Regions from separate parts of the Massilia sp. LMS1-1-1.1 genome, predicted to be linked through region 1. Evidence: predicted binding sites of a transcription regulator. Region 1 holds the regulator's gene; the other holds the start of a gene.

The links. The regulator FNR, encoded in region 1, switches genes on or off when oxygen is low (the NO sensors DNR and NnrR bind a similar motif). The targets are predictions, from matches to a motif close to TTGATNNNNATCAA.
Region 2: a site for FNR is predicted at 3,726-3,739, ahead of MRBLMS1_RS25560 (serine protein kinase). Genes of this name have one in related genera too.

The regions. Positions count from the first base shown of each region.
Region 1 covers NZ_JBFPNG010000023.1:764,225-769,824, reverse strand. Annotated here, with positions in the region: gene ccoP (cytochrome-c oxidase, cbb3-type subunit III) at 1-471, shown strand, start outside; gene ccoG (cytochrome c oxidase accessory protein CcoG) at 476-1,858, shown strand; gene MRBLMS1_RS18475 (FixH family protein) at 2,005-2,529, shown strand; gene fnr (fumarate/nitrate reduction transcriptional regulator Fnr) at 2,533-3,291, opposite strand; gene MRBLMS1_RS18465 (response regulator) at 3,531-5,600, shown strand, end outside.
Region 2 covers NZ_JBFPNG010000056.1:191,920-197,519, forward strand. Annotated here, with positions in the region: gene MRBLMS1_RS25540 (tetratricopeptide repeat protein) at 1-185, shown strand, start outside; gene MRBLMS1_RS25545 (catalase) at 468-1,904, shown strand; gene MRBLMS1_RS25550 (hypothetical protein) at 1,988-2,320, opposite strand; gene MRBLMS1_RS25555 (S1 family peptidase) at 2,488-3,669, opposite strand; gene MRBLMS1_RS25560 (serine protein kinase) at 3,928-5,600, shown strand, end outside.

The DNA.
Region 1 (5,600 bases):
TCGGATGCGCGCGGCAACAAGGGCTTCCCCAACCTGACGGACAAGGACTGGCTGTATGGCGGTGAACCCGACATCATCAAGACCACCATCCTGCACGGCCGCAATGGTCAGATGCCTCCGATGGGCGCCGCCCTCGGCTCCGAAAAAGATGTCGAGAACGTGGCCCATTATGTGCTGAGCCTGTCCGGTTCCACCTCGGATCCCGTCAAGTCCGTGCTGGGCAAGGCCAAGTTTGGCGCCTGCATGGCCTGTCACGGCGCCGATGCGAAGGGTAACCAGATGCTCGGTGCGCCGAATCTGACGGACAAGGTCTGGCTGTACGGCGGCAGCGCCGATACCATCATGGAAACCGTACGCAAGGGACGCAGCAACACCATGCCGGCCTTCAGCGATTTCCTCGGCGAATCCAAGGTACACGTGCTGTCGGCGTATGTCTGGAGCCTGTCGAATCCTCAGACGCCCGTGAAATGATGTAATGGAACCTCAAGTCATCAAGATGTATGCGGCCCGCGAGCAGATCTACCCTCGCGAGGCCAAAGGACGCTACGCTACCTGGCGATGGGTATGCGTATGGCTTACCCAGCTCGCGTTCTACGGCTTGCCGTGGTTGACCTGGAATGGCAGGCAAGCCCTGCTGTTCGACTTGACCACGCGCAAGTTCTACATTTTCGGCGTCGTGCTGTGGCCCCAGGATTTCATCTATCTGGCGGCCCTGCTGATCATCTGTGCGTATTTGTTGTTCCTCGTCACGGCCATTGCCGGACGGGTGTGGTGCGGGTTCTCTTGCCCGCAAACGGTATACACGGAAATTTTCCTGTGGGTCGAACGCCGCATCGAGGGCACGCGCAGCGCGCGCATGGCCCTCGACAAGCAGGGCCCGTCCGTGCGCAAGGCGTTCAAGAAGACGGCCAAGCACGTGGTGTGGGGCGCCATCGCCCTGTGGACGGGCTTTACCTTTGTCGGCTACTTCACGCCGATCAAGGAACTGGCGCAATCGGTGGTCACCTTGAATTTCGGTCCCTGGGAATGGTTCTGGGTCTTGTTCTACAGCCTGGCAACCTACGGCAACGCGGGCTGGCTGCGCGAGCAGGTGTGCAAATACATGTGCCCCTATGCGCGCTTCCAGAGCGCCATGTTCGACCAGGACACCCTGATCATCACCTACGATGCCAAGCGCGGCGAACCACGCGGCGCCATGAGCAAGAAGGCCGGCCACAACGACAAGCTGGGCGATTGCATCGACTGCACCCTGTGCGTGCAGGTGTGTCCGACCGGCATCGATATCCGCAACGGCCTGCAGTATGAATGCATCGGCTGCGCCGCCTGTGTCGATGCCTGCAACAGCGTGATGGACAAGGTCGAGCGGCCGCGTGGCCTGATACGCTACAGCACCGACCATGCGATGGAAAACAACTTCAATTCGAAGCAGATACGCCAGCGCGCCATGCGCCCGCGCGTCTTGATCTACACTTCCATCCTGGCCCTGATCATCATCGCCGTATGTACCTCGCTGGCCCTGCGCACGCCCCTGAAAATGGACGTGATCCGCGACCGCGGTTCGATGGGACGCGAAGTGGAAGACGGCATGATCGAAAACGTCTACCGCCTGCAGATCATGAACACGTCCGAGCAAAGCCAGCACTTTAAAATCAGCGCTTCCGGCTTGCCGGGCCTGACCTTGCTGACGCGCGAAGAAGTGACCTTGCAGCCGACGGAAACGCTGGGCTGGCCGATCCGCCTGCGCGTGCCGCACGGCGTGGGCGAGAAGGGGTCGAACAAGATTGCGATCGAATTGCAATCGCTGGACGACCCGTCGCTGCATGTGCGTGAAAGCGCGGTCTTCATCGTGCCGCGGTAATGTTGATTCGGGGTCGGACCCTCTGGGTCCGACCCCGGTATTTCGCCGTAGGGGTAGCATTCAATATGCGGTAGGTTTACTGTATTTTCAACCCAGAAGCAAAAGCTGGGGTCAGACCCAAAGGGTCTGACCCCAAGGAGAACAAAATGTCCGACAGTCTGAAACTGCAGCCTCCCGTTGCACCGTGGTACAAGCACCGCTGGCCATGGCTGCTGATGATCGGTCCCGGCCTGTCCGTGGTCGTCGGCAGCTTCATGGGCTATATCGCGTTTACGCAACCCGATGCGCTGGTGGTGGGCGATTATTACAAGCAGGGCAAGGCGATCAATCAGGATTTGAAGCGCGACACGATCGCCAGCGACCTGGCCATGGATACGAGCCTGTCGTACGACGTGGCGCAAGCGCGCCTGACCGGTTCCGTGCACAGCTTCGGCAAGGCTTATCAGGGACCGCTGCAGCTGCACCTGGCGCATGCGACCCTGCCGGAAAAGGATATCAAGCTGCTGGTGCAGCCCGATGCGGCCGGAAATTTCTCGGTGCCCCTGCCGATGCTCGAGCGCAGCCGCTGGCAAGTGCTGGTGGAAAACGACAAGCGCGAGTGGCGCCTGTCCGGCATCTGGACCTGGCCCGTGCAGCGCAGCATCGCGCTGCATGCGGATGAAGAGCTATAAAGCTTATTTGCAGACGTCCGTGCCTGCCGTAATGGCTTTCAGCTTAGCAGGCTGCAAGATCTCGATCTCGCGGTTCGACACGCGCAGCCAGCCTTCCTTCTTGAATTTCGACAATAAACGGCTGACGCTCTCGATGGTCAGGCCCAGGTAGTTGCCGATTTCCTCGCGCGACATGCGCAGCTGGAATTTGCTGCTCGAATAGCCGCGCGCCTCATAGCGCGACGCCAGGTTGACGATGAAGGCGGCAAAGCGCTGCGTCGCCTGCATATTGCCCAGCAACAGCATCACGCTTTGCTCGCGCGTGATTTCCTGGCTCATCATGCGGTGGAAATGCCGCAGCAGAGTCGGCATATTGCCCAGCAATTGTTCCAGGCTGGAAAACGGGATTTCACACACTTCGCTGTCTTCCAGCGCCACCGCATTACAGTGGTGGCGGTCGGCGCTGATGGCGTCCATGCCCAGCAGTTCGCCGGCCATCTGGAAACCCGTCACCTGCTCCTCGCCGCCCGGATTGATCTGGTAGGTCTTGAAGTGCCCCAGGCGGATCGCGTACAGGTTCTGGAACGAGTCGCCGATGCGGAACAGCGAGGCGCCGCGCACGATCTTGCGGCGGCGGCCGATGATCTGGTCCAGCCTGTCCATGTCGCCCATATCGAGGCCCATCGGCAGACACAATTGATGCATGCTGCAGGTCGAGCATCGCGCACGCAACGCTTCCACGTTCACTGTGGGCAAGGTTGGAGTGATTAGCGCTTCAGTCATGTCGGTACCTTTTAGAAAATGCAACAACAAGTTTACTGCATACCGGGTTGCCGTGTGCCAATTTCACCGCAATTTCGCTGAATAAACGACGTTCCGACTTTAATTATATGGCAACATCGTCAAAAGCCCATGCGGGTAGGGGCTTTTGTGCGGCGGCGCTTGCCAAGCTGGGGTATTGATAGGAAAATTCCTGACAGCATTATCTGCCGCCTGTGCCGCCCGGTACTGAAAAGGAAATCATGAAGCCTCTCGGCATCAAAGCAAAAGTCGCGCTGGCCACCAGCCTGACCTCGATCGCCATGATCGCGCTGGTCACCATGATACAGGTGCAGCACATGCGCGACGACTTCACCCGAGTACTGCTGAGCCAGCAGTCATCCCTGATCAGCCGCACCGCTGCCGAGCTCGACGACAAGCTGGGCATGCTGCTGCAGATCGTCACCCTGACGGCCAGGCAGCAGCCGCCGGAACTGATGGCCCAGCCGGCCCAATTGCGCGAATACTATTCGCGCCGCTCGATGCTGGTGCTGTTCGACGACGTGCTGGTGCTCGACGCGCAGGGCGCCGTCGTGGCCGACATGCCGGAAGTGGCGGGACGCACGGGCATCAACGTTGCCGAGCGCGAGTATTTCCAGACCGTGCTGCGCACGCGCCAGCCCATGATCACCGAACCGATGCTCGGCAAATCGAGCGGCATGCCCATCGTGCAGATGGTGGCGCCCGTGCTGGCCGCCGATGGCCAGGTGGCCGGCGTGGTGATCGGCGTGCTGCGCCTGTACAAGGACAACCTGCTGGGGCGTCTGCGCTCGGAAAAGATCGGCAAGAGCGGCTATTACTTCATCCTCACGCGCGGCGCCGTGCCGCGCTACGTGCTGCATCCCGATACCAGCCGTTTGCTGCAGCCGCGCCAGCCGAGCGCCAACCTGACGACGACCCAGCTGCTGAAGGAAGATGGCGAAGGCAGCATGGTCAGCACGAACAGCCGCGGCATCAAGGCCGTCAACAGCTTCAAGCGCCTGAAATCGGTGAACTGGCTGCTGGCCACCTCGCTGCCCGTCGCGGATGCCTTCGAACCGTTCGATGGCGTGCTGTACCGGCTGGTGCTGTGGAGCATCCTCGCTTCGCTGCTGGCCGCCGCCGTGCTGGGCTGGGTCACCGTGCGCCTGCTATCGCCGCTGGTGCGCCTGCGCAACACCCTGCTGGCCCTGCGCACCAGCGGCAGCCGTTTCACCCCCGTGCCGGTGCAGCAGCGCGACGAGATCGGCGAACTGACGGAAGCGTTCAACGGCCTGATGAGCGAGCGCGACCGCCTGCAGCAGGAACTCGAATCGCGCGCGGCGGAACTGGAGCAGGAACGCGACCGGGCCGAGGCGGCCAACCGCGCGAAGAGCGATTTCGTGGCCAACATGAGCCATGAAATCCGCACGCCCCTCAATGCCGTGCTGGGCATGGTGTATTTGCTGGGTAATACCAAGCTCGACACGGAACAGCGCAAGTATCTGACCATGGTGCGCGTGGCGGGCCAGTCGCTGCTGGGCATTCTCAACGACGTGCTCGACTATTCGAAGATCGAGGCGCGCCGCATGGAACTGTCGCCCGTCGAATTTGACCTCGACGAAGTCATGAATACCCTGGCCACGACGATGACGATGAATGCGGGCGAAAAGGAGCTGGAACTGGCCATCGCCGTCGAGCCCGACGTGCCGCGGCGCCTCGTGGGCGACGCCCAGCGCCTGCAGCAAATCCTCGTCAACCTGGCCGGCAACGCCATCAAGTTCACGGAGAGCGGCGAAGTGGTGGTGGCCGTCAGCCTGGCCGAGAGCAAGAGCGAGAGCGGCCGCGCCTGGCTGCGCTTCGAAGTGCGCGACACGGGCATCGGCATGACGGAACTGCAGCAACAGCAGCTGTTTGCCGCGTTTTCACAGGGCGACCAGAGCATCACGCGGCGCTTCGGCGGCACGGGCCTGGGCCTGGCCATCAGCAAGCAGCTGATCCACATGATGGGCGGCGACATCGCCGTCGCCAGCAGCGAAGGCAAGGGCAGCCGCTTCTGGTTCAGCGTGCCGTTCGAGATGCTGGCGCAGCCGGCCGAAACGCGGCGCACGCCAGCGCTGGGCCAGCTGCGCCTGCTGGTGGCCGACGATAACCGCACCACGCGCGAACTGATCGTCAAGCTGATCGAGGCGTGGGGCTGGCTGGCCGATGAAGTCGATTCCGGCTTTGCCGCCATCGAACTGTACCGCGAGCGCCTGGCGCAGCAGCAGCCGTACGACGTGGTGCTGGCCGACTGGCACATGCCCGTCATGGAC
Region 2 (5,600 bases), on a different contig from region 1:
AGGGCCGCGGCGTGCCGCGCGACCTGGCCAAGGGCCATGCGCTGCTGGAAGAAGCGGCCCACCACGAATATCCGCCCGCCATCCAGGAACTGGCCATGACGGTGCAGGCGGACGATGCCCTGCGCGCCGGCCACCTGATGAAGGAAGCGACGGAGCACCGGCATAACAACTGGAACAAGTTTTAAACACTGGGCAAAAGGCCAGTGGCGTGATCGTAACCAGCCTTTATATACTTGCAACTTGCAAGCGTGCGGGAGCGGCAGCTATTCAGCGCTTATGATGCAAGGACGCCGCCTGAGCTTGCTCGGGCGGCGCGGCAAGCCATCCCGCATAAAAAAGTTTACACTGGTTTGCATTTTAGAAATTTTACTCTGGACCAGCCCCGGTGAGTGTTCATTCAACCCAGCCAGTGTTTGAGTAGCGCCGGTGCGTCCATTGCTCTGCCTAGCCATGAAAGAAAGAGTCCAATGAAAAAGCTGACCACCGCCTTTGGCGCGCCTGTCGTCGACAACCAGAACATCCAGACGGCCGGCCCGCGCGGCCCCGCCCTGCTGCAAGATGTGTGGTTCCTGGAAAAGCTGGCCCACTTCGACCGCGAAGTCATCCCCGAGCGCCGCATGCATGCCAAGGGTTCCGGCGCGTACGGCACGTTTACCGTCACGCACGACATCACGCGCTACACGCGGGCTAAAATCTTTGGAGAAGTGGGCAAGAAAACGCCGATGTTCGCGCGCTTTTCCACGGTGGCCGGCGAACGGGGCGCGGCGGACGCGGAACGCGACATCCGCGGCTTCGCCCTGAAGTTCTACACGGAAGAAGGCAACTGGGACCTGGTCGGCAACAACACGCCCGTCTTCTTCATGCGCGACCCCTTGAAATTTCCCGATCTGAATCACGCCATCAAGCGTGACCCGCGCACGGGCTTGCGCAGCGCCAACAGCAACTGGGATTTCTGGACTTCGCTGCCCGAAGCCCTGCACCAGGTCACGGTGGTGATGAGCGACCGTGGCTTGCCGCGCAGCTTCCGCCACATGCACGGCTTCGGCAGCCATACTTTCAGCTTCCTGAATGCGCAAAACGAGCGTTTCTGGGTCAAGTTCACCTTGAAAACCCAGCAAGGAATTCAAAACCTGACGGACGCCGAAGCGGAAGAACTGGTCGGCAAGGACCGCGAAAGCTCGCACCGCGACCTGTACGACAGCATCGAAAACAAGGATTTCCCCCGCTGGACCCTGTACGTGCAGATCATGCCGGAAAAAGAGGCAGGCACGTATCACCTCAATCCGTTCGACCTGTCGAAAGTATGGCCGCACGGCGACTATCCGCTGATCGAAGTGGGCGTGCTGGAGCTGAACCGCAATGCCGACAACCATTTTGCGGAAGTGGAACAGGCGGCCTTCAACCCGGCCAACGTGGTGCCCGGCATCAGCTTTTCTCCAGACAAGATGCTGCAAGGCCGCTTGTTCTCGTATGGCGACGCGCAGCGCTACCGGCTTGGCGTCAACCACAGCCATATCCCTGTCAACGCGCCGAAATGCCCGTTCCACAGCTACCACCGCGACGGCCAGATGCGGGTCGACGGCAACATGGGCGGCACCCTGGGCTATGAACCGAACAGCGAGCAGGAATGGGCCGAGCAGCCCGACTTCCGCGAGCCGCCATTGAGCCTGGAAGGTGCGGCCGACCACTGGAACCACCGCGTTGACGAGGATTACTATTCGCAGCCGCGCGCCCTGTTCCGCCTGATGACCGCGGCGCAGCAGCAAGCCTTGTTCGACAACACGGCGCGCGCCATCTCGGGCGCGTCGGAGCAAGTCAAACAACGCCACATCGGCAACTGCACCCTGTGCGACCCCGCCTATGGCGCGGGCGTGGCCGAAGCGATCGGCCGCCTGAGCAAGTAAGGCAAGCTGATAAACGATGCGGAAGACCTGGCAACAGGCCTTCCGCCGCAGCGATCCACGGCAAGGCGAGGCCCACTTGCTGTCTACCAGCGCTGGATATCGATCTGGCCCGTGATGCTCGTTTCCACCGGATAACCCTCGACCTGCGACGGCACGCGCCGCTTGACGGACGAGTCGCGCAGATACACGACGAGCGCATCCTTGCCCACGGCTGTCTGCCCCACGCTGACGCCTTCCACGCCGTCGATGGCCATCAGCGCCCGCTCGTTGCGCCGCTTTGCCGCTTCCAGCCGGCCCTGGGGCGCGGCAGGAGCATATTGCCCCATGCCCTGTCCAGGCGTCTCATCCGGCAAATACGGCATGGCGGCGTCCTCGAAGACGCCATACGGCGATTGTGCGAATTTACTGTTTGACATGGCACACCCTCCTGATGCCTTCCATGATACACCCGGCCATCGGGCGCCGCAGCGCCGTTCGCCGGGCACATGGCGGCTGCCGCTCATACCATCATCATCGTGCAAAAAACAGCCTTATACAAGGACGAGGCGGCGCAACACCAGCGCCGCGCCGTCCCCTCGAGCGTTCAAGTGTACAAATTGATGTCGAGCGCCACCACCACCCGCCGCATCTGGTTGGCAAAGGTGATGTTATTGCCGCCAGCAAACAGCAGGCCGACGGGATTGCGCTGCTGGTTCCAGGTCCAGATGGACGAGCCGGAATCGCCGCCCGCGCTGAACGCCCCGCTCACGCCCGTGATGGCGATCTGGTCCTGGAACAGCGCGATCCTGCCTCCGCCGTAATTGACGTTGATGGTGGCGCCCAGGCCCGTGATGCGGCCTTGCGTCAATTGCGTCGTGCGGCCCGACTTGCCGACCATCATGCCCAGCGCGGGCGCCACCAGCGCATTGCTGATGCGGAAGTACGCAGGCACGCCGCCGCTCAGATAGACCAGTTCGGGACGCACCCTGTCTGGCCAGGCCCAGCCGGTGGCGCAATCGACGAAATTGACGCCGCCGCTGAAATTGATGGGCACGAAACGTTCGAGCACGGCCACCTGGTCTTGCGGGCAGCGGCCGCCGTCGATGGGGCCAGGCTGCACGATGCAGTCGTTGAACACGCCGCCGTTGGAATTGGCCAGCACGTGATTATTGCTAAGAATCATGAGGCGGCTGTTGCGCGGCGCGCTGCGCCCGACGGCCAGGCAGCCGATGGTGCCGGCCGTGATGCGGAAATGCCCGACCGACACGCCGCCCGGCGCCGGGCGCAAGCGGAAACGGTGCGGCTGCGCGTCGATCACGCCCGTGACGACGATATTGACGGGCACCCTGTCGCTGGACACGGCGCGCACGCCCATGGCGCCCACGATGGCGGCCTTGGCGCGGTCGACGGAAGTGGGCTCGGCCACGTACAGGGTCAGGGCCGGCAAGCCCGGCTCGCCGGACGAGCTGTCGCTGGCGCCCTCGCCCAGGCCGATGGACACGCCCTGGATATTGCCGCCGTCGCTGAAGGCATCGGCCGCGCGCACGCCGGCCGCCTGGGAGATGGACTGGCGCATGCCGTCTTCGATGCTGCGCTTGATTTCCAGCAATTCCATGCTGACGCCGCTCAAGGCGTCGGGCATGTCCGAGACGGACGCGCTCTCGATCGTATTGTCGTCTTCGCCGGGGGCGGCAAATTGGCCGACGGCCTCTTCATCGTCCGCGCTTTGTCCCCTGCCGCTGCCGCCAGGCGGGGCGCTGAAACCATTCTCGTTGCCGATCATCATGCTCTCCTCGTGGGTCGTTCCGAAACACCAGTGTGGGCTGGCTGCGCAGACCGGTATTGATCTGGATTGAATCGCGCTGACACGCGGCTGCCTTGGCCCAACGGGGGGGCAGCGAGGATAAAAATAGTTCCATCGTCAAGGTTGAGCGAGATCAGGCGTGCGGGCAGAGGCGGCGCCGTATACTTGGCTGGCAGGCTGGAATTGGGCCTGCTCCACGGCAGCAACGGTATGGATGGGGGAACAATGACGAGCCCTGGTATGACACGCCAATCCGACGACGCGCCTGCGGACCAGCATGCCGGTTTTATGCACGGCATGGCGGCCTGGGCGGAAAAACACCGCATCAGTCCCTGGCGCGGCAGTTTTGCCGACTTCATCGAGCAAATCCTGCCCGGCCGCGCGGCCCTGTTGACACGCAGCGCGCACCAGTACCTGTGGGACATGATGCGCTGGAACGGCCAGACGGACGGTGCCGGACGTTTCCGCTGCCGCCTGTTCGACGACGAGCTGTTCGGCATCGACGAGGCGATCGACCGGGTCGCCGCCTATTTCAAGGCGGCCGCCGCCGGCTCGGAAGTGGGCCGGCGCATGCTGCTGTTGCTGGGCCCGCCGTCGGGCGGCAAGTCGACCATGGTAATCCTGCTCAAGCGGGGGCTGGAAGAATACAGCCATAGCAGCGAAGGCGCGCTGTACGGCATCGCCGGCTGCCCCGTGCACGAATCGCCGCTGCATCTGGTGCCGCACAGCATGCGCGCCGACTTTCGCGCCAGCTATGATGCCGAGCTGCACGGCGAACTGTGTCCCCATTGCCGCGCCCGCCTGGAAGAACAGTACGCGGGCGACTTCCTGCGCATGCCCGTCGAGCGCATCCACCTGTCCGAGGCGGACCGCTGCGGCATCGGCACGTATGCGCCGCACGATCCCACCACGGCCGACCTGGCCGACCTCGTGGGTTCCGTCGACCTGTCGAAAGTGGCGCAGTACGGCGACGAAGGCGACCCGCGCGCCTGGTCGTGGTCCGGCGCCGTGTATGCGGCCAGCCGCGGCATGCTGGAAATGATCGAGATCCTCAAGGTCAAGCGGGAATTCCTCTATTTACTACTAACCCTGACGCAGGAAAAGAATGTCAAGGTGTCGCGCTTTCCCCTGATTTACCTCGACGAGACCATCCTCGCGCACACGAATCTGGCCGAATTTCGCAAATTCCTGCAAGAAAGCGAAAACGAGGCCTTGCTCGACCGCATGGTCATCGTGCAAGTGCCGTACACGCTCAATTACCGCGAAGAAGCGCGCATTTACCGCAAGCTGATCCAGGCGGCCGCGCCCGCCTTCCGCGATGTGCACCTCGATCCGCACGTGCTGCATGCGGCGGCCGTGTTTGCCATCCTCAGCCGCTTGCCCGAGGGCGAAGACAAGGAGGCCGAGCTGGTCAAGAAACTGCGCGTGTATGCCGACGAAGACGTCGACGACTTGCAGCATGCCGATATCCGCCGCGTGCGCGAGCGCGACAAGGCGCCCGACGAAGGCCTGTCGGGCGTGTCGCCCCGTTTCGTCATCAATGCCCTGTCGCACGCCATCATTTCCGCCCAGCGCAACAGCCTGTCCACCATGGACGTGCTGCTGGCCCTGAAAGATGGCATCGAAAGCGATGCGCGCATCGAACCGCGGCGCAAGCGCAAGTGGGTCGATTACCTGGTGCTCACGCGCAAGGATTTTTATAACCGCTGGGTCAAGGCCGACGTGCACAAGGCCCTGTTCGTGTCGTTCGAGCAGGAAGCGCAAGACTTGCTGAACAAATATCTCGATGAAGTCGAAGCCATGCTCGACAATCGCCAGATCCGCGACCCCATCACCAGCGAAGAACGCCGTCCCGACGAGCGCTTCCTGCGCGCCGTGGAAGAGAAAATCCACATCAGCGACTCGGGCAAGCA